One region of the Pantoea sp. CFCC18179 genome, then DNA from elsewhere that is predicted to be linked to it. Evidence: predicted binding sites of a transcription regulator. Region 1 holds the regulator's gene; each other region holds the start of a gene.
The links. The regulator CRP, encoded in region 1, controls carbon source genes, mostly activating them, when cyclic AMP is high. The targets are predictions, from matches to a motif close to ATGTGANNNNNNTCACAT.
Positions count from the first base shown of each region.

Region 2: a site for CRP is predicted at 5,011-5,028, ahead of ACPUC7_RS00190 (sugar transporter). Genes of this name have one in related genera too.
Region 3: a site for CRP is predicted at 5,009-5,026, ahead of yrbN (protein YrbN). Genes of this name have one in related genera too.
Region 4: a site for CRP is predicted at 5,186-5,203, ahead of ACPUC7_RS04015 (YfcZ/YiiS family protein). Genes of this name have one in related genera too.

Region 1 is NZ_JBNBPM010000019.1:63,617-71,003, reverse strand. Features, by position in the region: gene ACPUC7_RS22755 (LysE family translocator) at 1-198, opposite strand, end outside; gene ACPUC7_RS22750 (hydrolase) at 259-1,275, shown strand; gene ACPUC7_RS22745 (YheU family protein) at 1,278-1,496, shown strand; gene ACPUC7_RS22740 (phosphoribulokinase) at 1,558-2,427, shown strand; gene ACPUC7_RS22735 (OsmC family protein) at 2,518-2,922, opposite strand; gene crp (cAMP-activated global transcriptional regulator CRP) at 3,229-3,861, shown strand; gene ACPUC7_RS22725 (YccS/YhfK family putative transporter) at 3,920-5,998, shown strand; gene argD (bifunctional acetylornithine/succinyldiaminopimelate transaminase) at 5,995-7,215, opposite strand; gene ACPUC7_RS22715 (aminodeoxychorismate synthase component II) at 7,303-7,387, opposite strand, start outside.
Region 2 is NZ_JBNBPM010000001.1:36,053-43,439, reverse strand. Features, by position in the region: gene ACPUC7_RS00215 (L-rhamnose isomerase) at 1-1,245, shown strand, start outside; gene rhaD (rhamnulose-1-phosphate aldolase) at 1,256-2,098, shown strand; gene rhaM (L-rhamnose mutarotase) at 2,088-2,402, shown strand; gene ACPUC7_RS00200 (TetR/AcrR family transcriptional regulator) at 2,464-3,117, opposite strand; gene bhsA (multiple stress resistance protein BhsA) at 3,412-3,669, shown strand; gene ACPUC7_RS00190 (sugar transporter) at 3,777-4,958, opposite strand; gene ACPUC7_RS00185 (hypothetical protein) at 5,303-5,560, opposite strand; gene ynfM (multidrug efflux MFS transporter YnfM/SxtP(Kp)) at 5,728-6,984, opposite strand; gene ACPUC7_RS00175 (LysR family transcriptional regulator) at 7,079-7,387, shown strand, end outside.
Region 3 is NZ_JBNBPM010000004.1:300,984-308,370, forward strand. Features, by position in the region: gene rbfA (30S ribosome-binding factor RbfA) at 1-119, shown strand, start outside; gene truB (tRNA pseudouridine(55) synthase TruB) at 119-1,063, shown strand; gene rpsO (30S ribosomal protein S15) at 1,197-1,466, shown strand; gene pnp (polyribonucleotide nucleotidyltransferase) at 1,776-3,914, shown strand; gene nlpI (lipoprotein NlpI) at 4,044-4,928, shown strand; gene yrbN (protein YrbN) at 5,033-5,089, shown strand; gene ACPUC7_RS10940 (DEAD/DEAH family ATP-dependent RNA helicase) at 5,106-7,001, shown strand; gene ACPUC7_RS10945 (SDR family NAD(P)-dependent oxidoreductase) at 7,073-7,387, opposite strand, start outside.
Region 4 is NZ_JBNBPM010000001.1:860,404-867,790, forward strand. Features, by position in the region: gene smrB (endonuclease SmrB) at 1-354, shown strand, start outside; gene sixA (phosphohistidine phosphatase SixA) at 522-1,004, opposite strand; gene fadJ (fatty acid oxidation complex subunit alpha FadJ) at 1,188-3,317, opposite strand; gene fadI (acetyl-CoA C-acyltransferase FadI) at 3,317-4,627, opposite strand; gene ACPUC7_RS04015 (YfcZ/YiiS family protein) at 4,797-5,093, opposite strand; gene fadL (long-chain fatty acid transporter FadL) at 5,451-6,734, shown strand; gene ACPUC7_RS04025 (mandelate racemase/muconate lactonizing enzyme family protein) at 6,792-7,387, opposite strand, start outside.

The DNA of each region.
Region 1 (7,387 bases):
CAGGATCAACCCGCCGATGCCAAATGCCACCATCAGCAACATGACTTGCATGCCAATCATGATACCAATGAGCAGCGGAATGGTGCGCAGGAAGCCAAAATTAGCACCAGAGGCGGTAAGTAACATATTATTGGGACCTGGCGTGATGGCCGCGACCCAAAGAAAGCCTAACATTGACAAAAAAAGACTCAGTTCCATGTATATTCGGGTGCTCCTCACCCAGTAAAGCGAACAACCCATCGAAGCTATCAGCGACTTATGCATCAGACAAGCCTTTACCCAAGCTATTTTAATCGCCCAAATGGCGAGCGCTTTAAACCACTGCGCGGATTCAGTAACGCGCACTTGCAAACGCTGCTGCCGCGCATTCTGCGGCGGCGCGTCACTTTACGTCCGCATTGGCAGCGCCTTGACCTGCCCGATGGGGATTTTGTCGACTTAGCGTGGAGTGAAGATCCGGCGCAAGCGCGTCACAAACCGCGCATGGTGCTGTTTCATGGCCTGGAAGGCAGCTTCCGCAGTCCCTACGCGCACGGTTTGATGCAAGCATGTCAGGCGCGTGGCTGGCTGGCGGTGATGATGCACTTTCGCGGCTGCGGCGGTGAACCGAATCGCCTCAATCGCATTTATCACTCCGGCGAAACTGAAGACGCCACCTACTTCCTCAGTTGGCTGCAACGCGAATGGGGCACGGTGCCAACCGCGGCCGTCGGCGTGTCACTCGGCGGCAATATGCTGGCGTGTTTGTTGGGGCAACAAGGCAACGATGCACTGCTGGATGCGGCGATGGTCATCTCTGCCCCGCTGGCGTTAGAACCGTGCAGCGGCAAGTTGGATGTCGGCTTCTCGCGCTTCTATCAATACTATTTGCTCACGCAGTTGAAAAAGAACGCCACGCGCAAGTTGCAGGCCTGGCCCGGTACCTTACCGGTCGATCTCGATCAACTGCGTGCGTTTCGTCGTTTACGTGAATTTGATGATGCGGTTACCGCCCGCGCGCACGGTTTCGTCGATGCCAACGACTATTATCAACGTGCCAGCGCCATGCCGTTTTTAACCGGCGTACGTAAACCGTTGCTGCTCATCCATGCGCAGGACGATCCCTTTATGACCGACGCCGTGATTCCGCAGCCGCATCAATTGTCAGCCTCAACGCAATATCAACTGACCCAGCAAGGTGGCCACGTCGGCTTTGTTGGCGGCACGTTGCTGAAACCGCAAATGTGGCTGGAACAACGCGTGCCGGATTGGCTCTCTACCTATTTGGATGTGTAATTGTGATTATTCCCTGGCAGCAGCTTGAAGCGGAAACGCTGGAAAACCTGATTGAAACCTTCGTGCTGCGTGAAGGCACAGATTACGGCGAACAGGAACGCAGCCTGTCACAGAAAGTCGCCGATGTGCGCCGCCAACTTGAGCGCGGCGAGGTAGTGCTGGTATGGTCGGAGCTGCACGAATCCATCAATATCATGCCGAAGAGTGAATTTCGCGGCTAATGCGCCGCGCGGCAATTCGTGGTAACAATGCTCATCGCCGGACTTCACAGGGAGCTCTGTTATGTCAGCCAGGCATCCAATTATTGCGGTTACCGGTTCCAGCGGTGCCGGAACCACCACCACCAGCCTTGCCTTCCGTAAGATTTTCCAGCAGTTAAATCTGCATGCCGCGGAAGTGGAAGGCGACAGTTTCCATCGCTATACGCGTCCAGAAATGGACATGGCGATCCGCAAAGCGCGCGATCTCGGGCGCCACATCAGTTATTTCGGCCCGGAAGCCAATGACTTTGGTTTGCTGGAGCAGACGTTCAAGCATTACGGCCAAACTGGACTGGGCGAATCGCGCAAGTATTTGCACACCTACGATGAAGCCGTACCGTGGAATCAGGTGCCGGGCACCTTTACGCCGTGGCAACCGCTGCCGGAAAACACCGATGTGCTGTTTTATGAAGGTTTGCACGGCGGCGTGGTGACGCAGCCACACAACGTGGCGGAACATGTAGATCTACTTGTTGGCGTGGTGCCAATTGTTAACCTTGAGTGGATTCAAAAGCTGGTGCGCGACACCAGCGAACGTGGACATTCGCGGGAAGCGGTGATGGATTCAGTGGTGCGTTCGATGGAGGATTACATCAACTTCATCACGCCGCAATTCTCGCGTACTCACATCAACTTCCAGCGTGTGCCAACGGTGGATACCTCAAACCCGTTTGCCGCGCGTGAAATTCCGTCGCTCGACGAAAGCTTTGTGGTGATTCATTTCCGTGGATTGGAAGGGATTGCGTTCCCTTATCTGCTGGCGATGATTCAGGGATCGTTTATCTCCCACATCAACACTTTGGTGGTGCCGGGCGGAAAAATGGGCCTGGCGATGGAGTTGATTATGTTGCCGCTGGTGCAGCGCCTGATTGAAGGCAAGCGAATTGAGTGAGTGCAGTGATTATGTAGCGGCGCAATTTATTGCGTTATGTTGACCTTTTACCATCAACTGAACGCGATAAATCGCGCCGCTACAATCGAGCTAAAGCTCAATCACTTCATAGCTGTGGGTGATTTCAACGCCTTTGCCCAGCATAATAGCCACCGAACAATATTTTTCCGCTGACAGATCAACTGCGCGCGCCACCGCTTTATCGCTCAACGCTTTGCCGCTGACAATAAAATGCAGGTTAATGTGCGTAAAAATACGTGGCGCTTCTTCACGACGTTCAGAGGTGAGTTTCACTTCGCAATCGGCGACATCGCTACGCCCTTTTTGCAGAATCGACACCACGTCAATCGCGCTACAGCCGCCGGCTGCCATCAACACCATCTCCATTGGACTTGGCGCTTTATCACCGGAATTACCGTCCATTAATACCTGATGGCCGGATGAGGATTCTCCGAGAAAGGTAAGCCCTTCCACCCATTTCACTCGTGCCTGCATTATTCTTTCTCCTGAAGCGGCGGTTTTGCCGTCAGAGTACGCTTTCACATGACAAACGGCAATCCAGAGAAATCCCCCTTCTGCTGAAGCGAGACAACACAAGACAGCTCGCAAAAGCTGTGCTACAAACAGTGCTGAAAATATTTTCGTCCTAACCGACGAAGGCGGGAAGAATCAAAAGCGTAGCTTAAGAGTCACCCCGGAATAAATTTTCCTTCATTAGGAAACGCTCGACGATTAAACCGCCTGACAGGGAAAAATGCCCCCTGTATTTTTGGGCACGATTACAACAGAGGATAATAGCGAATGGTTCTCGGCAAACCGCAAACAGACCCTACACTCGAATGGTTCCTGTCCCATTGCCATATTCACAAATATCCGTCAAAAAGCACGCTCATCCATCAGGGTGAGAAAGCGGAAACGCTGTACTACATCGTGAAAGGTTCCGTAGCGGTACTGATTAAAGATGAAGAAGGCAAAGAGATGATTCTCTCCTACCTTAATCAGGGAGATTTCATCGGCGAACTCGGTCTTTTCGAAGAAGGCCAGGAACGCAGTGCTTGGGTACGTGCGAAGTCTGCCTGCGAAGTGGCTGAAATTTCATACAAAAAATTCCGTCAGCTGATTCAGGTAAACCCGGATATTTTAATGCGACTGTCGTCGCAAATGGCGCGTCGTCTGCAAGTGACATCTGAAAAAGTGGGCAACCTTGCCTTCCTCGATGTGACCGGACGTATCGCGCAAACGCTGCTTAATCTGGCTAAACAGCCAGATGCGATGACTCACCCAGACGGAATGCAGATTAAAATCACCCGTCAGGAGATTGGTCAGATCGTGGGCTGCTCACGCGAAACCGTGGGTCGTATCCTGAAAATGCTGGAAGATCAGAATCTGATCTCCGCACACGGTAAAACCATCGTCGTTTACGGCACCCGCTAATTCCTTCTCACCCACGGCGTGATGGCAACATCGCGCCGTTTCTATTTGCGATGAGCTGATGTGGCGCCGAATCATCTATCATCCTGAAGTTAACTATGCGCTGCGGCAAACGCTGGTGCTGTGCCTGCCTGTGGCTCTCGGTTGGCTGTTTGGCGATCTGCAAAAAGGGCTGTTGTTCTCTTTAGTGCCGGCCTGCTGCAACATGGCGGGGTTAGATACGCCGCACAAACGCTTCTTCAAACGCTTGATTGTGGGTGGTTCGCTGTTCGCCACCGGCAGTTTCCTGATTCCGTACCTCACCGATTATCACGTGCCGTTGCCGCTGATTTTATTGGTGTTGCCGCTACTGATTGGCGTCACCGGTGAAATCAGCCCGCTGCATGGCCGCTTACTGCCAGCCACCTTGATTGCCGCCATCTTTTCGCTAAGCCTGGTAGGACGCATGCCGATTTGGGTGCCGCCGCTGCTCTATATTGGCGGCACATTGTGGTACGGCTTGTTCAACTGGTTCTGGTTTTGGCTGTGGAAAGAGCAGCCGATGCGCGAATCGCTCAGTTTGCTGTATCGCGAGCTGGCGGATTATTGCGATGCCAAATACACCTTGCTGACGCAGTTAACCGATCCGGAAAAAGCGCTGCCGCCGCTGCTGGCACGTCAACAAAAGGCGGTTGATCTGATTACCGTCTGTTATCAGCAGATGCACATGCTGTCGGCCAGCCGCGATAACAGCCACAAACGTCTGACGCGCGCCTTCCAGGTGGCGCTGGATTTGCAGGAACACATCTCAGTTAGCCTGCACCAGCCGGAAGAAGTGCAGAAACTGGTTGAGCAGAGTCACGCCGAAGCGGTGATTCGCTGGAACGCCAAAATCATCTCAGCGCGGCTGCGGGTGCTCGCCGATGCCATTCTTTATCACCAGTTGCCGGATCGCTTTCACATGGAGAAGCAGCTGGGTGCGCTGGAGAAAATCGCCCGCCAGCATCCGGATAATCCGGTCGGCAACTTCTGTCTGTACCACTTCAGCCGCATCGCTCGCGTGCTGCGTACCCAAAAGCCGCTCTACACGCGTGACTTAATGGCCGATCGCCAACGCCGCTTGCCGCTGCTGCCAGCGCTGCGCAGCTATCTTTCCTTCAAATCATCGGCGTTACGTACCGCCGGTCGTTTCGCCGTGATGTTGATGTTTGGCAGCGCGCTGGCGCTGTTCTTCAACATCCCCAAACCTTACTGGATTCTGATGACCATTATGTTCGTCAGCCAGAATGGCTACAGCGCCACGCGCGTGCGCATTCAGCACCGCGCACTGGGCACCTTTGCCGGTTTGCTGATCGCCGCAGCTTCTTTACGGCTGGAAGTGCCGGAATCGCTCACGCTGCTGTTTATGCTGGTGATTACGCTGGCGAGCTATTTGGTGACGCGCAAATATTACGGTTGGTCGATGATTGGCTTTACCGTCACTGCGGTGTATTCGCTGCAATTGCTGTCGCTGAATGGCGCGCAGTTCTTGTTACCGCGCATGATGGATACCTTGATGGGATGCCTGATTGCCTTCGCCGGGATGATTTGGCTGTGGCCGCAATGGCAAAGCGGCTTGCTACGTAACAATGCGCACGATGCGTTGGAGGCTTATCAGGACGCGCTGCGCTTGCTGCTCGGCCCGGAGCAATCGCCGGAGAAGTTGGCGTATCAACGCATGCGCGTCAATCAAGCGCACAACGCGCTGTTTAACTCGCTCAATCAAGCCTCCAGCGAACCCGGCTTCAATCTGCAATATCTGAAAGATATGCGCATGTGGGTAACGCACAGCCAATTTATCGTTGAGCATATCAATGCGATGACCATTCTGGCGCGTGAACACACTATGCTGACGTCCAAGTTGGCGGAACGTTATCTGCAATCCTGTGAAATCGCGCTGCAACGCTGTCAGCAACGGCTGGCGTACGATGGGCCAGGCAATGACAGCAATATTCTGGAAGCGCCGGAGAATCTGAATGAAGGGCCGGTGACGATTGTCGAACAGCATGTGAAGCGGATTTTGCAGCACCTCAACGTGATGCACACCATCTCTTCTTTGGCGTGGAGCCAGCGACCGCATCATGGCCGCTGGCTTAAGGTGTTGCGTCCGAAAGCGGATTAAGCGGCTAACACTTTCTCAATCGCGGTGGCGAAACGCGTCATGCCTTCGGCGATGTCAGTGGGTTCAATCACCAGCGACGGCACAAAACGAATCACGTCGGTGCCCGCAGTCAAAATCATCAGCCCTTCTGCCGCTGAAGCGTTGAGAATGTCACGCGCTTTACTGGCGAACTGCGGTTTCAGCGCGGCACCAATCAGCAGACCTTTACCGCGGATCTCGCTGAAGATGTCGAACTTGCTGTCGATGGCTTGCAGCGCTTCAACGAACTGCTGGCGACGCGCATCCACGCCGTCCAACACTTCCGGCGTATTGATAATGTCGAGTGCGGTTTCCGCAATCGCACACGCCAGCGGGTTGCCGCCGTAAGTGGTGCCATGCACGCCCGGCGCCATCACCGAGGCAATTTCGTTGGTGGTCAACATCGCGCTCACCGGGAAACCGCCGCCCAACGCTTTCGCGGTGGTGATGATGTCGGGTTTGATGCCGTAATGTTCATAGGCAAACAGCTTGCCGCTACGTCCCATGCCGCTCTGCACTTCATCCAACACCAGCAGCGCATTATGTTCATCACACAGCGCGCGCAAACCTTGCATAAATTCCGCCGTCGCGGGCATCACGCCGCCTTCGCCCTGAATCGGCTCGACCACGATGGCGCAGGTATGATCGTCAATCACGGCTTTAACCGCATCAAGATCGTTGAACGGCACATGCACGATATCCGCCGGTTTCGGCCCAAAGCCATCGGAATATTTTGGCTGCCCGCCAACCGACACGGTGAACAGCGTGCGGCCGTGGAAGGCGTTATGGAAAGCGATGATTTTGCTTTTGAACGGGCTGTGCTTTTTGCAGGCGTAATAACGAGCCAGCTTGAAGGCGGCTTCGTTGGCTTCTGCGCCAGAGTTACCGAAAAACACCCGGTCGGCAAAAGTGGCCGCAATCAACTTGCTGGCCAGACGCAGCGCCGGTTCGTTGGTGAACACGTTGCTGGTATGCCACAAGGTTTCGCCTTGGGTTTTCAGCGTTTCCACCAGCGCCGGATGACAATGGCCCAATGCAGTCACCGCGATCCCGCCAGAGAAATCGATATACTCTTTGCCCTGCTGATCCCACACTCGGCTGCCTTTGCCTTTAACCGGCACAAACTGCGCAGGTGCATAAACAGGCAAAATAACGTTATCGAACGTTTCCCGGGTTACCGCTATTTTTTCCGCTGCCATTGACGACCTCATCGGGTTATTTGTTGAGCTGATGTGAAATTATAATCACAAAATATGCATAAAAAATCACACGAAGGCAAACATAAGTTATGCGTTCAGGAAATTCGCCAGCAGTTGATGCCCTTGCTCACTGAGAATGCTTTCTGGGTGAAACTGCACGCCTTCCAGCGGC
Region 2 (7,387 bases), on a different contig from region 1:
ATTGAACAGGCCTTTGAACTGGCTAAACAACGCTACGCGGCAATTGGCGTAGATGTGGAACAGGTAATGGCGCAACTGGATGGCATTCCAGTATCAATGCACTGCTGGCAAGGCGACGATGTTCGCGGTTTTGAGAACCCGAACGGTGAACTGACTGGCGGCATTCAAGCCACCGGCAATTATCCGGGGCGCGCCCGCAATGCCGATGAGCTGCGTGCCGACGTTGAAAAAGCGATGTCGCTGATTCCCGGCGCCAAGCGCCTCAATCTTCATGCGATCTATCTGGAGAGCGATAAACCGGTAGATCGTGATGCGATTGAGCCTAAACACTTTAGTAATTGGGTGGAATGGGCCAAAAGCCAAAAGCTGGGCCTCGACTTCAACCCAAGCTGTTTCTCGCACCCACTGAGCGCGGATGGCTTTACGCTTTCCCATGCTGACAAAGGCATTCGTCAATTCTGGATCGATCACTGCAAAGCCAGCCGCCGCATTTCTGCCTATTTTGGCGAACAGCTCGGTACAGCTTCCGTCATGAATATTTGGGTGCCGGATGGCATGAAAGATCTCACCGTTGATCGCCTCGCACCGCGTCAACGCTTGGCCAGCGCGCTGGATGAAGTGATCAGTGAAAAACTGAATCCCGCACATCACATTGATGCAGTAGAGAGCAAACTGTTTGGTATTGGTGCTGAAAGCTACACCGTGGGCTCCAATGAGTTTTGCCTTGGCTACGCCAGCAGCCGCCAAACCGCTTTGACGCTGGATGCTGGTCACTTCCATCCAACAGAAGTCATTTCCGACAAGATCTCCACTGCGATGCTGTATGTGCCGCGTTTGCTGCTGCATGTCAGTCGTCCGGTGCGCTGGGATAGCGATCACGTGGTGATTCTCGATGACGAAACCCAAGCCATCGCCACAGAAATTGCGCGTCATAAACTGTTCGACAAAGTTCATATCGGCCTTGACTTCTTTGATGCATCGATCAACCGCATAGCGGCGTGGGTGATTGGTACGCGTAATGCCAAGAAGGCGCTGCTGCGCGCATTGCTGGAACCCACCGACCAATTGCGCAAGCTGGAAACGGAAAGGGATTACACCGGGCGTCTGGCGATGCTGGAAGAACAAAAATCCTTGCCATGGCAAGCGGTGTGGGAAGCATGGTGTTTGCGCCACGATGTCCCGGCTGACGCCAGCTGGCTGAGCGAAGTCCGTCATTATGAACAACAAACACTGCGTCAACGTTAAGGGATACACCATGCAAAATATTCTCTCTTCCTCTTTTGTTCAGGGAATGGTTAAAGCCACCAGTGATATGTGGTTGAAAGGTTGGGATGAGCGCAACGGCGGCAACGTCAGCCTGCGTTTATTACCGGAAGAAGTTAAAGATTTCAGCAGTGAATTTTATGCAGAACCCCGTTGCATTGAGTTGACCCAACCTGCACCGGCGCTGGCTAATGATTGGTTCCTGGTGACGGGCTCCGGTAAGTTTTTCCGTAACGTCCAGCTTGATCCCGCAGATTGCTTAGCGCTACTACAGGTGGATGACAAAGGGCTGTCCTACAAAATCCATTGGGGATTGAGCAATGGCGGTTTGCCAACCTCCGAACTGGCAGCACACTTCCAATCACATAGCGTGCGTAAGCAAGTCTCAAACGGAGTCGACCGCGTCATCATGCATTGCCACGCAACGAACTTTATGGCGCTAAGCTACGTGGTGAATTTGGATTCAGCGCGCTTCACACGCCTGTTGTGGGAAGGCAGCACCGAATGTTTGGTGGTGTTCCCGGATGGTGTCGGCATTTTGCCGTGGATGGTGCCGGGCACCGATGGCATTGGTCAGGCTACTGCGGATGCGATGGCAAATCACAGCATTGTGATGTGGCCGTTCCACGGCATCTTTGGTGCGGGTCCAAACCTGGACGAAACATTTGGGTTAATCGACACCGCAGAGAAATCATCAGAAGTGGTAGTGAAAGCGCTGTCGATGGGCGGCATCCGTCAAAGCATTACCACAGAGCAATTAGTCGCATTGGGCGAGCGTTTCAACGTCAAGCCATGGCAGGCTGCTTTGCAGGCGGAGCGAAGCGATGTTGCGTAAAGCTTTCGTGATGCAGGTACATGCTCATTGTCATGACGAGTATCTGCGCCGCCATTCGCCGATATGGCCGGAACTGGCTGAAACACTGAAAGCGCATGGCGCACACAATTACGCCATTTGGTTGGATGCAGAACGCAATCTGCTGTTCGCCAGTGTGGAAATTGAATCGGAAGTGCGCTGGGAAGCGGTGGCAAAAACGGAAGTGTGCCAACGGTGGTGGGCATCGATGAAGGATTTGATGCCATCAAATCCTGATAACAGCCCGATTAGCGCAGAGTTAAAACCGATGTTCTTCCAACCTTAAAACCTACAACGTCTCAGTGTGGATCTACGCGCACTGAGACGTTACTACTTTGCCATTTCTTTTATACCGCGCTCAGTTCGCAATATCCCGCGAGCGCCGGCCAAATCGCCATTTGTGTATCGACAATTTGATCCAGCTCCTCGCGATTTGCTCCTTCGCGAGCACGCACCGACATGCCTTGCAGCAAGCACGCTAAATAGCGGGCTAACGTGGCTGAATTGGCACATGCAGGCAATTCACCGCGGGCTTGTCGCGTGTCCAAAAACGCCTGTAACGCTGATTCTTGCGCATGATGCTGTCGGGAAAGCATCTGCGCCACTTCCTGAGACTCGGAAGACAACGCGCTGGACGTACAGATAAAAAAGCAGCCGGCTGGTTTATCGCATTCGGTAAAGCACGCCGCCGTAGCACGAAAATAGGCTTCAATTGCCGCCTTTACATCCAACCCATCATCATTTAATACGGCATTTCGCTGTGCGCTGAATGTCTCGATGTAGCGTTGCATTGCCGCACGGAACAAACCTTCTTTGTTTTCAAATTCAGCATACAACGTTGGCGCTTTCGCACCGGTCGCACTGACCAAATCCGACAGTGAAGTCCCTTCGTATCCATGCGCCCAGAACAGCATTAATGCTTTATCTAACGCATCATCGCGGTCAAACACTCTTGGACGACCACGCGTTTTACGGTTTGCGGTTTCGGTAATGGCTGTCATGAACACCTCAATGCTTAAAAACACCCAATTAAATTACCGATCATTAAATAAATATGCAAGTGCATGCGGGCAGAGCGGATTCGGCCTTTGCCCGTTTGTGCTTTTGAGTAATGTAAGCACCCGAATGGATAAGTCAAAAAAGGGCTGAAAGCCCATAATCACGCCACTTTCGATTAAAATAACGACCATTAATAAAATAATTGACGCGCAGGCCACTTCGGCGCTAGCATTTAATTAACGGTTGTTAACTAAATCGCGACCGACCCCAAATTCATCTGTATAAGTGAGACGATTATGAAAAGCATTAAACTGACTTTAGCCGCTGTAGCACTGTCCTCAATCGCATTCGGTAGCATGGCTGCCGATTTGGTCAACGAAGCGCCACTGAATCAACAACAGGTTGGTGTAATCAGTGCTTCAGGTAGCACTAACCTGACATCGCTGGAGAATCAGCTTTCGGAAAAGGCCAATGCTGCCGGAGCAAAGTCCTTCCGCATCACTTCGACCTCTGGCAACAACAAGCTAAATGGCACAGCAGTTATTTATAACTGAGTGGATACGCTGCGGGGCCGCCATTGATGGCGGTTGCTGATAGCAGTGCAGGAAAATGAACCTGAAACTAAAAAGCTCCAGAAGTATGACCTTCTGGAGCTTTTTTATTATCCGTTTGAACGAAGCTGAGGATAGCGCCGGAAGATGGCGATACACCAGAACAACGCAACCAGGCCGATAATGCCGCCTACGTTACCAACATCCGACATCTGCATATGCAAGCTAACCTGATTACCCAGCAACGCGCCTGCGCCAATACCAATGTTGTAGATACCTGAGAACAGTGACATCGCAACGTCAGTCGCATCGGGTGCCAAAGCTAATACGCGCACCTGCATAGCCAAACCAATCATCATCATTGCCATGCCCCATACGATACACAGCATAGTAATGGCAGCAGGGCGAACGGCGGCAAACACCAACAGGCCCATGCTCAGGGTGATCATGGCAATCGCCGCGATCAGCATCGCCGAAGGGAATTTGTTGCCGAGCGTACTGAACAACACGCTACCGATAATGCCAGCCGATCCAAACAGCAGCAGCAGCAAGGTGGTGAAGTTATCGTCGGCATTCGCCACTACTTGCATGAACGGTTCAATGTAGCTGTACGCGGTGTAGTGCGCGGTAACCACCACGGTGACCAAAATGTACATCGCCACCAGTGCCGGACGGCGGAATAGCATCGGTACGCTGCTCAGCGAGCCGGTATGTTCGCTAGGCAGGCGCGGCAGCACGCGCATCAACAGTACCAACAGCACTAACGCTGACAAACCAATCATGCCAAACGTGGTGCGCCAACCGAGATATTGACCGACGATGCGACCAATCGGCACACCCAGTACCATCGCCAGTGCGGTTCCGGTTGCCAGCATACTCAATGCCTGAGTTTTTTTACCGGCGGGTGCGACGCGAATCGCCAATGACGCGGTAATTGACCAGAACACCGCGTGCGCCAGCGCAATGCCGATACGCGAAACCACCAATGAGGTGAAATCCCATGCAAAAGAAGAGAGCACGTGGCTGGCGATAAACAGGACAAACAGTATCGAAAGCAACAAGCGTCGCTCGACGTTGCGCGTTAGCAACATCAGCGGCAGCGACAATAACGCGACTACCCACGCGTAAATAGTCAGCATGATGCCGACATCGGCGGTCTTCATCGCATAGCTGGCGGCGATATCCGACAGCAGGCCAACTGGAACGAATTCCGTGGTGTTAAATACAAAAGCAGCAATAGCCAGCAGTACGACACGTAGCCAGGCTGTTTTACGGGAAACGGTTGTTTGCATGGAGTTCAATCAGTCAGACGGCGAGTGTAAGGGCCAAAATTGCACCCCATTTAAGTGACGCTTGTCACAAATTGCCGCTATTGTGGAGCATTAATGAGCTGAGGGAAACCGTTTGGCAGGCTTTTATTGCTGAATATTTTTTATCTCAAAAGTCGTTGTTAATAGCCTGAGGTTATTATCGTTTCTTGCTTTTATCCGATGCCTGTGTGAGCGACTGGACCCGCAATACGCATATAGCCTCAAGGTCCAGTCATTATTAAGCCGAATTTTAGGGTAATGATGTAACGCCTCAGTATTGCTTAACAAAATTACTTAACCGGCTAACTATTGTTATGCCAGCATTATCAGAGTGTCACCATGTGTTTTAGTGCCACGCTATTCTGAGTGGTCATGTTTTTTTTTACCCCAACCGGACAGCAGTGCTCACAGCCCATCGCGCTAGCATAGTATTTGCGTGCCTGCTGAATGGCCGCGGTCGGCGTATAGAAAGTTCCGAGAAAACGCCTTGCTTCATCGGGCGGAAGGAACGGGCAGCCCGTTGCGTGAACTACATGATTGTCGTTATAGCCGGCGTGCTTATCGACGTAATAATAGAGTCCCATCTAACGTCCTCATTGCTGTGAAATAATAAAAGTCTAACTATTGTTGGAATGAAATGATTATAGCGATGAATCGCCGGTTTGTTTTATCTGGGACTGTGAGAAGGCGAAATGGCGGGGAGTTGAGGGGAGAACGGGGCGCGTTCGCCCCGTATAAAAGATGAACAGTATTACAGTTTTCGGCACTGTAAACGCCAGCCGACCAGCAAAGCGATTAACAATAACGCACTGATGAAAAGGGTGACGCCCATCCAGCCATAACTGTGCCAGAACACACCACCCAAGGTTCCCGCCACGCTTGAACCCACGTAGTAGCTGAACAAATACAGTGACGAGGCTTGGCCTTTGGCGCGTCGCGCACGTGGACCAATCCAGCCGCTCGCCACCGAGTGCGCGGCAAAGAAACCGGCGGTAAACAACATCATGCCCGGCAAGATCAGCCACAACGAATTAAACGCCGTCAACAATAAACCCGCCAACATAATTGCCGTGGCAGCAATCATCACCGGACCACGCCCAAAACGGCTGGTCATTGCTCCTGCTTTGGGTGAGCTCCACGAACCGGTGAGATACACCACGGAAAGCAGACCCACAACGGCTTGACTCAGTGACCAGGGCGCGCTCAACAGGCGATAACCGATGTAGTTAAACAGCGTGACGAAAGCCCCCATTAACAGGAAACCTTCGGCGAACAATAACGGCAACCCTTTATCTCGCCAATGCAAACGGAAGTTGATCAGCAGGCTGCGCGGGCGTAGTGAAGCGGGGCGGAAATGACGTGAAGCCGGTAAGATCTTCCAAAACATCAATGCGCCCGCAAGTGCAAAGCAGCCAATCACACCCACAGCAATGCGCCATGAGAAGAAATCGGTCAGCACGCCGGTCAGCAGTCGTCCACTCATACCGCCAATCGAGTTACCGCTGATATATAAACCCATCGAAAATGCGATAACACGCGGGTGAATCTCTTCGCTCAAATAGGTCATGCCAACGGCAGCGACACCGCTTAGCGACAAACCAATCAGCGCGCGCATCAGCAAAATGCCTTGCCAGCTAGACATGGTGGCGGAAATCAGAGTGCAAATGGCGGCCAGCAACAACGCGGTGACCATCACCGATTTGCGACCAATCGCATCGGATAAAGGGCCAGTAAACAGTAATCCCAGCGCCATTAAGCCGGTGGAGAGCGACAATGAAATACTGCTTTCGGCAGGTGATACACCAAACTGTTGAGACAGGACTGGCAATATCGGTTGGACGCAATAGAGCAATGCGAACGTTGCCAGTCCGGCGGAAAACAACGCCAACGTCACGCGCATAAATTGCGGCGACCCGCGTTCAATCCATTCTGAAGGGGTGACTACTGAATCAGGCTTAACGGCTAACTCGTCTTCATCGAGTATCACCGCTTGGGAAGAGCGACTCACGGAACATCCTCGGTTTAGGCAATATGGCGATACTGTAGGAAAGTGACATTAGGTTGTACAATATATTAATAATCTCAATTGAGACTTTTAAAGTATGAATATTGAATTGCGCCATCTGCGCTATTTCATCGCTGTCGCCGAAGAGTTGCACTTTGGTCGTGCAGCACTGCGATTGAATATTTCTCAGCCACCGCTCAGCCAGCAAATCCAACAATTGGAGCAGGAGATTGGCGCGCAACTTTTTACGCGCACCAATCGTAGCGTACAACTCACGGCGGCCGGACAACTTTTCCTTAATGATGCACGCGCTATTTTATTGCAGGTTGAGCAGGCAACTCGCCGTGCTGCGCGTGTTCATAGCGGGCAGGAAGGGGAATTACGCATCGGCTTCACCTCGTCGGCG
Region 3 (7,387 bases), on a different contig from region 1:
TCTTCTACGACAATTCGTTGATCGAAGGCATGCGCATGTCGAACCTCGTCAGCAACGTCATCAAGAGCGATGTTGAGCGTCGTGGCGATAGCCCGGCGGAAGATGACAAGGAGGACTAATGAGTCGTCCTCGTCGTCGCGGTCGCGACGTCCACGGTGTGTTTCTGCTCGATAAGCATCAAGGTGCATCCTCCAACGATGTGCTGCAGAAAGTAAAACGTCTGTTCAATGCCAACAAAGCGGGCCACACCGGCGCACTCGATCCGCTGGCGACCGGCATGCTGCCGGTTTGCCTCGGTGAAGCCACCAAATTTTCACAATATTTGCTCGATTCTGACAAACGTTATCGCGTGATTGCCCGCCTCGGCGAGCGAACCGATACGTCAGATGCCGATGGCAATATCGTTGAAACCCGCGCGATTACTTTTGATCAAGCTGCACTGGATGCGGCGCTGGAGTACTTCCGTGGCGACACCATGCAGGTGCCGACCATGTTCTCTGCGCTGAAGTATCAAGGACGTAAGCTGTACGAATACGCACGCGAAGGCATTACCGTGCCGCGTGAAGCGCGTCCGATTAAGGTGTTTGAGCTGCAATTTATTCGCTGGGAAGGCGATGAATTAGAATTGGAAATTCATGTTTCCAAAGGTACTTATATCCGCACCATCATTGACGATCTCGGTGAGCGACTTGGCTGCGGGGCACATGTGATCATGCTGCGTCGTTTGCAAGTAGCGCGGTATCCGATTGAACGCATGGTGACGTTGGAGCAGTTGCAAGAAATCGCAGCCACGGTGAATGCAGCGGAAACGTCGGATTACAGCGCGCTTGATGCGTTGTTGTTGCCGATGGATAGCCCAGCGGAAGAGTTCCCGGTTGTGAATTTATTGCCTGCAGTGGCGGTGTATTTCAAACAAGGTATGCCGGTTCAGGTAGCAGATGCGCCTGAACAAGGATTGGTGCGCGTGACCGAAGGTGACGAGCGCAAATTTATCGGTATGGCCGAAATCGCGGACGATGGGCGCGTGGCGCCGCGTCGTCTGGTGGTAGAATTTCCCGCGTAATCAAAGGACTCAAATCTGACGTAACGGCGCATTTGCGTTGCTATCGGGCGAAGAGTAGAATGGCGCGGCTTTAAAAGCGGGCTGCTGAATTAGAGATCGGCACCCATACATTCATTTTTTACTGGAGTTTATTATGTCTCTAAGCGTAGAAGCTAAAGCAGAGATCGTTGCTAAATACGGTCGTGGTACCAATGACAGCGGTTCAACTGAAGTTCAGGTTGCTCTGCTGACTGCTCAGATCAATCACCTGCAGGGTCACTTCTCTGAGCATAAAAAAGATCACCACAGCCGTCGCGGTCTGCTGCGCATGGTATCTCAGCGTCGTAAGCTGCTGGACTACCTGAAGCGTAAAGATGTTGCACGTTACACCGGTCTGATCGAAAGCCTGGGTCTGCGTCGCTAAGTCTGAAGAATCTGATCAAGGATGTAGCGCATGCAGTATGCAAAAAAACGCATCTGACGATCAGATTTGTGCGAGTTTCGCGAAAAGGGGGCCTTTATGGCCCCTTTTTTCGAGCAATCCGCAGCAATCCGGACCAAACTCATGTATTGTTGCAGAGAGTGATCTTTGCTTGCAGAGGTTCGCGCGGCTAATGAGAGGCTTTACCGCATGGGCGGTTAAGGTTGTCATTAGTCGCGAGGATGCAACTGAAGATCGGTAATCCCCGGCGCGCCAGAATGGGCAGCGCCCCTGAATTTAAGGACTCAAATTTTGCTGAACCCGATCGTACGCAAATTCCAATATGGTCAGCATACCGTCACGCTGGAAACCGGCATGATGGCGCGCCAGGCCACCGCTGCAGTTATGGCGAGCATGGATGACACTGCTGTATTCGTTACCGTTGTTGGTCAGAAAAAAACTAAACCAGGTCAGGATTTCTTCCCGCTGACGGTTAACTATCAGGAGCGTACTTACGCTGCTGGTCGTATCCCGGGTAGCTTCTTCCGTCGTGAAGGCCGTCCAAGCGAAGGTGAAACGCTGATTTCACGTCTGATTGACCGTCCAGTGCGTCCGCTGTTCCCAGAAGGCTTCATTAACGAAGTTCAGGTTATCGCGACCGTTGTCTCTGTTAACCCACAAGTTAACCCAGATATCGTGGCAATGATTGGTGCTTCTGCTGCACTGGCGCTGTCTGGTCTGCCATTCAACGGCCCAATCGGCGCAGCTCGTGTGGGTTACATCAACGATCAGTACGTGCTGAACCCAACCGCAGACGAAATCAAAACTTCTCGTCTGGATCTGGTGGTTGCAGGTACACAGAACGCCGTACTGATGGTGGAATCTGAAGCCGAAATTCTGACCGAAGAGCAGATGCTGGGTGCGGTGGTATTTGGTCACGATCAGCAGCAAGTGGTTATCGAAAACATCAATGCGCTGGTTGCTGAAGCAGGCAAACCACGTTGGGATTGGCAGCCACTGCCAACTAACGATGCATTGATTTCGCGTGTTACTGCATTGGCAGAAGCGGGCATCAGCGATGCGTATCGCATCACTGATAAGCAAGAGCGTTACACGCAGGTTGGCGCAGTAAAAGATGCGACCATTGCCGCGCTGCAAGCTGAAGACGAAACGCTGGACGCAGGCGAAATCGCTGACATCGTTCACGATCTCGAGAAGAGTGTTGTTCGTAGCCGCATTATCCGTGGCGAGCCGCGTATCGATGGCCGTGAAAAAGATATGATCCGTGGTCTGGATGTGCGCACTGGCGTACTGCCACGTACCCACGGTTCTTCACTGTTTACCCGTGGTGAAACGCAGGCGCTGGTTACCGCAACCTTGGGTACTGCACGTGATGCGCAGAACCTGGATGAGTTGATGGGCGAGCGTACTGACAGCTTCCTGTTCCACTACAACTTCCCTCCGTACTGCGTGGGCGAAACCGGTATGGTTGGCTCACCGAAGCGTCGCGAAATTGGTCATGGTCGCCTGGCGAAGCGTGGCGTGTTGGCAGTAATGCCTAAGCCAGCTGATTTCCCATACACCGTGCGTGTGGTATCCGAAATCACCGAATCAAACGGCTCTTCGTCAATGGCTTCCGTGTGCGGTGCTTCACTGGCACTGATGGACGCTGGCGTACCAATCAAAGCGGCCGTAGCCGGCATCGCGATGGGCTTGGTTAAAGAAGCCGATAACTTCGTGGTTCTGTCTGACATCCTTGGCGACGAAGATCACCTTGGTGATATGGACTTCAAAGTTGCGGGTAGCCGCGACGGTATCACTGCATTGCAGATGGATATCAAAATTGAAGGCATCACCCGCGAAATTATGCAAGTTGCACTGAACCAGGCTAAAGGTGCGCGTCTGCACATCCTTGGCGTGATGGAGCAGGCAATCAGCACACCGCGTCAGGAAATCTCTGAGTTCGCACCGCGCATTTACACCATCAAGATCAATTCAGACAAGATCAAAGATGTTATCGGTAAAGGCGGTTCAGTGATCCGTGCGCTGACTGAAGAAACCGGCACCACCATCGAAATCGAAGATGATGGCACCGTGAAGATCGCTGCAACGGATGGCCTGAAAGCCAAAGAAGCGATTCGTCGCATCGAAGAGATCACAGCTGAGATCGAAGTTGGCCGTATCTACTCTGGTAAAGTAACGCGTATCGTTGATTTCGGTGCCTTCGTGGCAATCGGCGGCGGTAAAGAAGGTTTGGTACATATTTCTCAGATCGCAGACAAGCGTGTTGAGAAAGTGACTGATTACCTGCAGATGGGTCAGGAAGTTCCAGTTAAAGTGATGGAAGTGGACCGTCAAGGCCGCGTACGCCTGAGCATCAAAGAAGCGACAGAGCAGAAACCAGCGGAAGAAGTTGCTACCGCTGCGACGAATGCACCTGACGCCGAGTAAGCGTTTACCGATTGGCCTCTCTCTGCTTTGCGGGGAGAGGTGTTTAGATCATCGCGAGGGCGGGAATCCTTGTGCACAGCAGGAGGATGACAGGATGGTTGTCCCAATGTTTGTATTCGGGAGTGGGAAATGAAGCCTTTTTTGCGCTGGTGTTTTGTTGCGACAGCTATCACGCTGGCAGGATGCAGCAACTCCAATTGGCGTAAGAACGAAGTTCTGGCAGTACCTTTGCAGCCCACACTGCAGCAAGAGGTGATCCTGGCGCGCATGGAACAAATTCTTGCCAGTCGTGCCCTTACCGATGATGAACGCGCACAGCTATTATATGAGCGCGGAGTGTTGTATGATAGTTTGGGTCTGAGGGCACTAGCGCGGAACGATTTTTCGCAAGCGCTGTCTATAAGACCAGATATGCCTGAAGTATTTAATTACCTCGGCATATATTTAACGCAGGCAGGCAATTTTGATGCTGCCTATGAAGCGTTTGATTCTGTACTTGAGCTTGATCCAACTTACAACTATGCGCATTTAAACCGTGGTATCGCCCTCTATTACGGCGGTCGATACAAGTTAGCGCAAGATGATCTGCTGGCGTTTTATCAAGACGATCCTAACGATCCATTCCGCAGCCTTTGGCTCTATCTCGTTGAAAGCGATATGGATGCCGACAAGGCAAAAGTTACGCTGAGACAGCGTCATGACAAAGCGGTTCGCGATCAATGGGGATGGAATATTGTCGAGTTCTACCTTGGCGACATCAGTGAAAAAACGCTGATGGAACGTCTCAAGGCGGACGCAACGGATAACACCTCGCTCGCTGAACATCTCAGTGAAACCAACTTCTATTTAGGTAAGTACTACCTAAGTCTGGGGGAGAAGGACGACGCGAAAGCGTTGTTCAAACTGGCGGTGGCCAACAACGTAAACAACTTTGTTGAACACCGATACGCATTGTTGGAACTGGCGCAACTCGGCCAGACACAAGACGATTTATCAGAATCTGACCAGCAATAGCTGACGAACTTTTATTGCCTGAATACCTGTAAAGTCATCATCTTCAGAGATGAGGGCTTTTCTGTTCGTCAAAACTTCTAATTTGAGCCGGTTCACACTTTTTGATGAAAATGACTGAAAATTTTCACGACGAGTTATGTAGACTGGCCGCCGCAATCTAAGAGGCACGTGTACTACATGACTGATATTCAAACCACTTTTGCTGACCTTGGCCTGAACGCCGACATCCTCGAATCACTGAACGGTATGGGCTACGTTAAGCCTTCTCCAATCCAGGCTGAGTGTATTCCTCACCTGCTGGCTGGCCGTGATGTGTTGGGTATGGCGCAGACCGGTAGTGGTAAAACCGCGGCATTCTCCTTGCCGCTGCTGAACAACATTGATCCTACTGTTAAAGCACCGCAAATTTTGGTGCTGGCACCGACCCGCGAATTGGCGGTACAGGTTGCTGAAGCCGTCACTGAATTCTCTAAACACATGCGTGGCATTAACGTTGTAGCCCTGTACGGTGGCCAACGTTATGACGTACAGCTGCGCGCATTGCGTCAGGGACCACAAGTTGTTGTGGGTACGCCTGGTCGTCTGCTGGATCACCTGAAACGTGGCACGTTAGATCTGTCTAACCTGCGCGGTCTGGTGCTGGACGAAGCTGATGAAATGCTGCGTATGGGCTTCATCGAAGACGTTGAAACCATCATGGCGCAGATTCCAGACGGTCATCAGACCGCGCTGTTCTCAGCAACCATGCCAGAAGCGATTCGTCGTATTACCAAGCGTTTCATGAAAGATCCGCAGGAAGTGCGCATCCAGTCAAGCCTGACTACGCGCCCAGACATTTCTCAGTCTTACTGGACCGCTTACGGCCGTAAAACTGACGCGCTGGTTCGCTTCCTGGAAGCGGAAGATTTCGATGCAGCCATCATCTTCGTGCGCACCAAAAATGCCACGCTGGAAGTGGCCGAAGCGCTGGAGCGCAGCGGTTATAACAGCGCTGCACTGAACGGTGACATGAACCAGGCTCTGCGTGAGCAGACGCTGGAGCGTTTGAAAGATGGTCGTCTCGACATCCTGATCGCCACCGACGTTGCTGCACGTGGTCTGGACGTTGAGCGTATCAGCCTGGTAGTGAACTTCGACATCCCAATGGATGCTGAATCTTACGTTCACCGTATCGGCCGTACCGGTCGTGCAGGCCGTGCAGGTCGCGCATTGCTGTTCGTTGAGAACCGCGAGCGTCGTCTGCTGCGTAACATCGAACGCACCATGAAGCTGACTATTCCAGAAGTTGAGCTGCCAAACGCAGAACTGCTGGGTGAGCGTCGTCTGGCTAAGTTCGCTGCTAAAGTACAGCAGCAGCTGGAAAGCAGCGATCTGGATCAATATCGCGCGCTGCTGAGCAAAATGCAGCCGGGTGAAGATCTGGACATCGAAACCTTGGCCGCAGCATTGCTGAAAATGGCTCAGGGCGAACGTCCACTGATTCTGCCACCAGAAGCTCCGCGTCCAGCGCGTCGTGAGTTCAGCGATCGTCCAGACCGTGGTGATCGTCGTGATTCACGCGATTCTCGTGGTCCACGCGAAAGCCGTGACAGCCGCGATGGCGATCGTCCACGTCGTGAACGTCGTGACGTTGGCGAAATGCAGCTGTATCGCATTGAAGTGGGCCGTGATGATGGTGTTGAAGTTCGTCATATCGTTGGCGCGATCGCTAACGAAGGCGACATCAGCAGCCGTTACATCGGCAACATCAAGCTGTTTGGTACTCACTCAACTATCGAGCTGCCGAAAGGCATGCCGGGCGAAGTGCTGCAGCACTTCACTCGTACCCGTATTCTGAACAAGCCGATGAATATGCAGTTGATGGGTGATGCACCGGTGCACGAGCGTAGCGAACGTCGTCCATCTGCTGGCGGCGAACGTCGTGGCAATGGCGCACCGCGTGGTGGCGAAGGCGCTCCACGTCGTTTCTCTGAGCGTCGTGAAGGTGGCCGTGAAGGCGGACGCTTCAGCCGTGAAGGCGGTCGTGGTCCACGCCCGGAAGGCGCAGCTGCACCACGTCGTCGTGATGCATAAGCGATAAACGCTTAAAAAAATAAAAAGGGACGCTGATGCGTCCCTTTTTTTATGCCTGTGGAAATTAAACTTTACACTCCGCCGGCAATCAGCACTCTTTCGCCACTGACATAAGCGGCTTCTTCCGACGCCAAAAACAGCGCAACCTGCGCAACATCTTCCGGCAAGCCAAAGCGTCCAAGCGGCGTTGCGGCAATAAGCTGCGCTTTCAACTCGGGGTGCATCTTCTTCGCCGCCAGCAAACCTTCGGTCAAAATGATGCCAGGCGCTAGCGCATTCACGCGAATGTTGCGTGGGCCCAATTCGCGCGCAAGCCCTTGCGTCAACGTATCAATCGCGCCTTTGGTCGCTGCCCAAAGCACCGATCCCGGCGTGCTGCGTTGGCT
Region 4 (7,387 bases), on a different contig from region 1:
TCCGGCGAAGGTCCGGTGCGCTATGTGCGGGCTGATGTTAGCCATTACGAGCAGAAAAAATTACGTCGCGGTGATTACACGCCGGAGATTTTTCTCGATCTGCACGGTTTAACTCAGATGCAGGCCAAGCAGGAACTTGGTGCGTTGATTGCCGCTTGTCGCCGTGAACATCTGTTCTGCGCCAGCGTGATGACCGGCCACGGTAAACATATCCTCAAGCAGCAAACGCCATTGTGGTTGGCACAACATCCGCATGTGATGGCGTTTCATCAGGCCCCGAAAATGTTCGGCGGCGACGCGGCGTTGTTAGTGTTGATAGAAGTAGAAGAGTGGCAACCGCCAGAATTGCCGTAACACGGCACTTCCCCTAAATAATTCGAGGTGTAGCAAGGCGGCAAACTTGTGCATCCCCGGGAGCTTACTTTAGTAAGTGACTGGGGTAAGCAAGTGCAGCCAACGCAGCTACAGCTTGAAGTATGACGGGGAAAAGGATAGGGCCGCGTTTGCGGCCCATAGAAGAGTTAAATTGCTTTGGCCAATTTTGACGGGCTGACCTGCCACTCCAGCTTGCCTTCACAGGCATCTGCATCAAAGGCAACACAGGCAATCGCGGAGGTCGCGAACATCGGCGGCGCTTCCTGCGGGCAGAGTTCAGAGACTAAATAACCCACCAGCGGCAAGTGCGAAATCACCAGTGCCGACTTAACACCTTTTTGCGCCAGCACCTGTAAATAGCTGGCAACCATCGCGGGATCACCGCCTGGCGTCAGTTCCGGCAATACATCCTGACCATCCGGCAACTTCAGGTTCTCACGTACCGTCGCCAGCGTTTGCTCGGCGCGCAAATACGGACTCACTAAAACCCGATCGATTTCTGGCGTTTTGCCGTTGAGCCAGCTCGCCATTGCTCTTGATTCGTCACAGCCACAGAGGGTGAGAGGTCGAACTGAATCACTCGCTGCTTCCAGAGCTGCGTCGCCATGACGCATGATAAAAACTTGCATAAAGCACCGCTGTTGTTTGTCGATATCGTTCGGTACCACAGCACCAAACGCTTCATTCTGCGAATGAACGGTGTGTTTTACCGCAATGGCTTCGGTATAGTCAACCGGTTGTTTATTAAATAAGCATATCTCAGAATGCGGCTGTGCGGGCCATTTACTAACCCGCTGAATCTGTGCGCCTATTCATGATTGTGCAGAAGTGTAAAAATTCGTTTGCGCTTCTGACATTGCAATCAACGCGTCACAGGGCGCAAAACGATCGCCATGTCGCTGCATTAATGACCTTAATGCTTTGACGATATCGCCGATGCCGCGCTGATCCATATAGCGGAACGGGCCGCCGAGGAATGGCGGAAAGCCGATACCAAATACCGCAGCAATATCGCCATCACGCGCGTTACGAATCACCGCTTCATCCAGGCAACGCGCCGCTTCGTTCAACATCATCAATACACAACGCTCGGCAATCTGTGCTTCGCTCTGCTTCGCCTGCGGTTTGACATGCAGCAGCGTATAAATAGAGGGATCGGTTTTACGTTTACGCGACCAGCGTGATGGCTGATAAAGATAAAAGCCTTTGCGGTTTTTGCGCCCTTTTCTGTCATCGGCGAGAATCGCGCTCACCGCAGGCGGCGCGCTAAAACGCGTACCGTAGGCCTGTTCGAGAATCGGACTGATTTTGCTGCCCACATCAATACCGACTTCATCGAGCAGTTGCAGCGGCCCGACCGGGAAACCGAACTTTACTAGGGCGCGATCGATGTGTTCAATCGGCTCACCTTCCAGCAAGCAGTGCATCGCTTCATTTATATAGGGTGCAAGAATACGGTTGACGTAAAAGCCGGGACGATCGGCCACCACTACCGCGGTTTTTCCCTGCTTGCGCGCTAAATCAACTGTGGTTGCCAGCGTTTGTGCCGATGTGTTGGCATGCGGAATCACTTCCACCAGCGGCATTTTGTCTACCGGACTGAAGAAGTGCAGGCCAATAACATTTTCTGGCCGCTGCGCTTGCGCCGCGATATCGCCGATCGGCAATGACGAGGTGTTCGAGGCAAAAATGGTGTGCGGTTGGCAATGGCTTTCGATTTCGCTGACCATCTGTTGCTTCAGCGCCAGATCTTCAAACACCGCTTCAATCACCAAATCGCGCTGGCTAAAGCCCTGATAATCGATGCCGCCGCTGATACGTGCCATTTGTTGCTGGCGCTCTGCCGCCTTCAGCTGACGACGTTTAACCTTGTTACTCAGCAAATCCCAGCTGTACTGCAAGGCGTGATTCACACCAGCAAGATTGATGTCTTTGATGCGCACCGGCAAACCGGCTTTCAGCGCCGTGACGCTGGCAATGCCGCCGCCCATCAAACCGCCGCCGAGGATGCCAATCTGTTGCAAGGCGCGCGGTTCAGCTTCTGCCATGGCCTCTTTTTTCAATGCGGTTGAGGCAAAGAACAAACTGCGCAGCGCGGCCGATTCCGGCGTCATCGCCAATTGACCAAAGGCGCGTGCTTCCGCTTCATGTCCAGCGCTACTGCCCTGCTCCAGTCCAATGCGTACCACGTCAATAATGCGTTCGGCCGCGGGATAGTTGCCTTGGGTTTTACTGTGAGTTTGACGTTGCGCCATGGAGAACAAAATCTGCCGCGCAATCGGTCCTTGCAGCAATCGGTCGCGACGAGATAACTCGCGATGCGGGCGCTTTCCTTTATGTACGCGCGCAATTGCCGTCTCCAGCAAGATTGATTGCGGCACCGCATCATCAACAATGCCGAGTTTGAGCGCCTGTTTAGCGCGCAGTTGCTTGCCGGTGAGGATCAACGGTAGCGCCTGCTGCACGCCAATCAGACGTGGCAAACGCTGCGTGCCACCGGAACCTGGCAGCAAACCAAGTTGCACTTCCGGCAAGCCAAGGCGAGTTTTGTCATCCAGCGAGCAAATTCGTGCATCGCACGCCAGCGCCAATTCCAGACCGCCACCGAGGCAAGCACCATGAATCGCCGCCACCACCGGAAACGGCAGCGCGGCAATCATCGCCATAATCTCCTGACCTTGCTTTGCCAGCGCTTCGGCTTCATCTGCCGTTTTACAGTTGGCGATCATGCTGATATCGGCACCGGCGACAAAATTATCCGGCTTGCCAGAAATCAACACTAATCCCGCCAGCTGTGCATGACGGCGCGCTTCGTCCAGCACCGCTTTGATCTGCGGCACAAACTCCGCTTTCAGGGTGTTCATCTTCTCGCCTGGCACATCGATGGTGATCACACCGACATGATCAAGACGCATATGCAAATGAAAGGCGGATGCGTTCATCATTCAGCCTCCAAAACCATGGCCGTCCCCAAACCACCCGCCGCACAAGCGGTGACCAATCCTAATCCGCCGCCGCGCCGCCGTAATTCCTGCAAGGTTTGCGTGATCATGCGCGCGCCAGTGGCCGCAAACGGATGGCCGTAAGCAATCGATCCACCCAGCACATTAAAGCGTTCTTCATTAACCTCGCCCAACGCATGCGTGCGGTTCAACTTTTCGCGCGCAAAACGTTCGTCGCGGAACATGTTTAAATTCGCCAGCGTCTGCGCAGCAAAGGCTTCATGCATATCAATCAGCGTCAAATCGTTGAGCGTGATACCGGCACGTTCCAGTGCCAGCGGCGACGCGTAAGCTGGGCCCAGCAACATGTCCTGCCAGACATCGATGGCGGTGAAAGCATAGCTGCGCAGATAGCCCAGCGGTTGGATGCCCAATTCACGCGCGCGCCCTTCGCGCATCAGAATCACCGCCGCTGCGCCATCGGTGAGCGGCGTGCTGTTGGCGGCGGTCACCGAACCGTGGCGGCGATCAAATGCCGGGCGCAGTTTGGCGTAATCTGCCGCACTGGCATTGAAACGAATATTGTTGTCCTGCTCAATGGGTGCTTTCCACGGTGGCACAAAGGCGGGCATCACTTCCTGCGCCAATACGCCAGATTGCCAGGCGCGCGCCGCATGTTGATGCGATCGCAGTGCTAATGCATCCTGTTGTTCACGGGTAATGCCATGACTTTTCGCCATTTGTTCAGCGGTATCGCCCATGCGCAATCCGGTGGAATACTCCGCGACTGCTGGCGGCACCGGCAATAGATCGCGTGGACGTAAACGGCGCAAGATACTGAGCTTTTGGCTAAAGCTGCGCGCTTTGTTGAGATCAACCAGCGCCCGCGCCAGCGTTTTACTCACGCCGATCGGCAATACCGATGAAGAATCTGCGCCGCCAGCAATACCCGCATTGATGGTGCCGGCCATCAGGCTTTCTGCGACGTTGGCAACCGCCTGAAAACTGGTGGCGCACGCCCGGCTGACGCTATACGCATCGGTGTGCACGCTTAATCCGCTGCTCAAGACAATTTCACGCGCGATATTCGGCGCTTCCGGCATCTGCACTACTTGGCCAAACACCAGCTGATCGATCACTTCGACCGGCAACTCGCTTCGCGCCAGCAGTTCGCTGACCACCATGCGGCCTAATTCGAGTGCGGGAATGCCATGGAAATCTGTCGCCTGGCGAGCAAAAGGTGTGCGTAGTCCATGAGTAATGGCGATACGTTCGCCTTGACGCGTCAGCAGCGGCTGCGCTTTGTTCATTGCAATCACCTGTAATTTTCGACCGCAGCATCATTGCCAACAGGTCTGACCTGATCATCAGTGTTAACTAAGTGTTGCTAAGTCGCCAATAACCAGAGGAAAAAATTGCGAGGGAATACACGAAAATAGCCAAAGGCTGCCGAAGGGGGATTTCGGCAGCGGAGAGAGATTAGCGTAAGCCGAGCTGGAAAATCATGGTTTCGGCCTGGCAGGAAAAGGTGAAATCGATGTTCAAACGCACCGCATCACCTTCTGGCTTGATTTCACTGCGAATGTCGCACGGTTCGGACTCAACCTGACGCGCTCTTTCTGTAAGGTGCGCCAGCATCGCATCAGCCGCGTGACGATCAACCAGCACGCCAGACCAATTTGCGGTGCAATCGCTGTTATCGATCACGCTACCTACATCGACACAGCAGCAAGCTGCCGTTTCGTTCGCACTACATTTATTAATGGCATCAGTCATGGTTTTCTCCTGACGATAATTAAACACATTCGGATCATTTTCTGCCGCAAAGTGTACGCGTGGCGCGATTTCACATCTATCTTCTTGCTGCTAAGTGACGAATATCACAATAAAAATTGATCCAGAACAAAATTGACCGCTATGCTGATGTCGAACCGTCTGGTTTTTGTTAAGCAGATCTGATTTTATCGATCAAATCAGAAATATTTAAAAAACAATATTGCAACAAATACACAGGTCGGACCTATACTCGTCGCACTGGTCTGATATGTGGTTTTGCCGTCAGTCCCTACAATTCGCCGCTCTTTGTTACGCGACGTAACAAGTTAAATAATAAATCTAGATGAGGTTGTGGTCATGAACCATAAAAACCTGTTTGCAAAGTCAGCTGTGGCAGCTGCAGTAACGCTCGTCTGTTCCCACGTTTACGCCGCCGGCTTTCAACTTAATGAATTCTCAGCAATTGGTTTAGGTCGTGCTTATTCCGGGGAAGGCGCAATGGGCGATACCGCCGCTTCCGCCAGCCGTAACCCTGCAACCATGGCGTTGATGGATCGTCCTTCCTTCTCCATCGGCGCGGTTTATATTGATCCCGACGTGAATATCAGCGGCCAAAGTCAGTCTGGCCGCAGCCTCGATGCAAAAAACATTGCGCCAAACCAATGGATTCCGAATATCCATTACGTGCAGCCCATCAATGACCAATGGTGGGTTGGCGCTTCCGTCACCTCAAATTATGGTTTGGCGACTGAATTTAACAACGGCTACACCGCGGGCGGTTACGGCGGCAAAACCGACCTGATGACGGGTAATTTTAACATCAGCACTGCTTATCGACTGAACGAGAACTTCAGCTTCGGTATCGGTTTTGATGCGGTTTACGCCAAAGCAAAAATTGAGCGCTATGCCGGTGAATCTGGCGCAGCGCTGGGCATTCCAGCGGATACCCAAATCGCTCACCTAAAAGGTGATAAATGGGGCTACGGCTGGAACGCGGGCATCTTGTATGAAGTGGATAAAAATAACCGCTTCGGCTTCACCTATCGTTCTGAAGTGAAAGTCGACTTTGATGGCGATTACAAAAGCAATCTGCCTACTTACGTGAACTCGCTGCCGCAGGCGCAGATGATGGGCTTGCCTTACGGCACCAGCGGTTCGACCATTCCAGGCTCTCTGACGCTGAATCTGCCGGAGATGTGGGAACTGTCTGGTTACCACAAAGTCGCGCCACAATGGGCGGTGCACTACAGCCTGGCGTACACCAGCTGGAGCCAATTCCAGGAGTTGAAAGCTACTGGCAGCAACGGTCAAACGCTATTCTATAAAGACGAAGGCTATCACGACGCCTATCGTATCGCGTTGGGTACCTCTTACTTCTACGATGACAATTGGACCTTCCGTACCGGTATCGCCTTTGATGACAGCCCGGTTCCGGCTGACAAGCGCTCTATCTCCATCCCGGATCAGGATCGTCTGTGGTTGAGCGCCGGTGCTTCCTACGCGTTTAACGAAGATGCGTCGGTGGACTTAGGTGTTTCTTATATGCACGGCCAGAAAGTTACCGTGAAAGAAGGCCCGTATACCTTTAACTCTGAAGGTAAAGCCTGGCTGTACGGCGCGAACTTTAACTACAAGTTCTGATGGCTTGATAGCAATGAAAACGGCGACAGTGATGTCGCCGTTTTTTATTGCCTGCGATTAACCGCGCGCGGGAGCGAGGTCTTTCACATCCGCGGGCTGTTCGCCCATCTGCAAATGCAGGCGCTTTCCTTTATAAGGCGTATGACGTTCGACCACTTCCATATTCAATTCAACGCCCAATCCCGGCTCATTAGATGGAATGATGTAGCCATCTTCCCATTGAATCGGACGCTTAAGAATTTCGGCGTGGAAACCATCCCAACAGCCAATGCTCTCCTGAATCAGGAAGTTTGGCGTGCACGCCGCCAACTGAATGCTGGCCGCCGCGCCAATTGGCCCGTTATACAGATGCGGCGCGATTTGCGCGTAATGCACTTCCGCCAGCGCAGCGATTTTCCTGGATTCCAGCAAACCACCGACCCGCGCCACATTCATTTGCAGAATGCTGGCGGCTCCGGCTTGCAGCAATTGATGGAATTCGTATTTGGTGGTCAGACGTTCACCTGCCGCAATCGGAATCGACGTGCTGCGCGCCACCTGCCCCATCGCTTCCGGTTGGCCAGGCGGCACCGGTTCTTCAAACCAAAGCGGATCGTACTTCTCCAGCCGCTTCGCCAGGCGAATGGCGGATGACGGCACCATTTGTCCGTGGG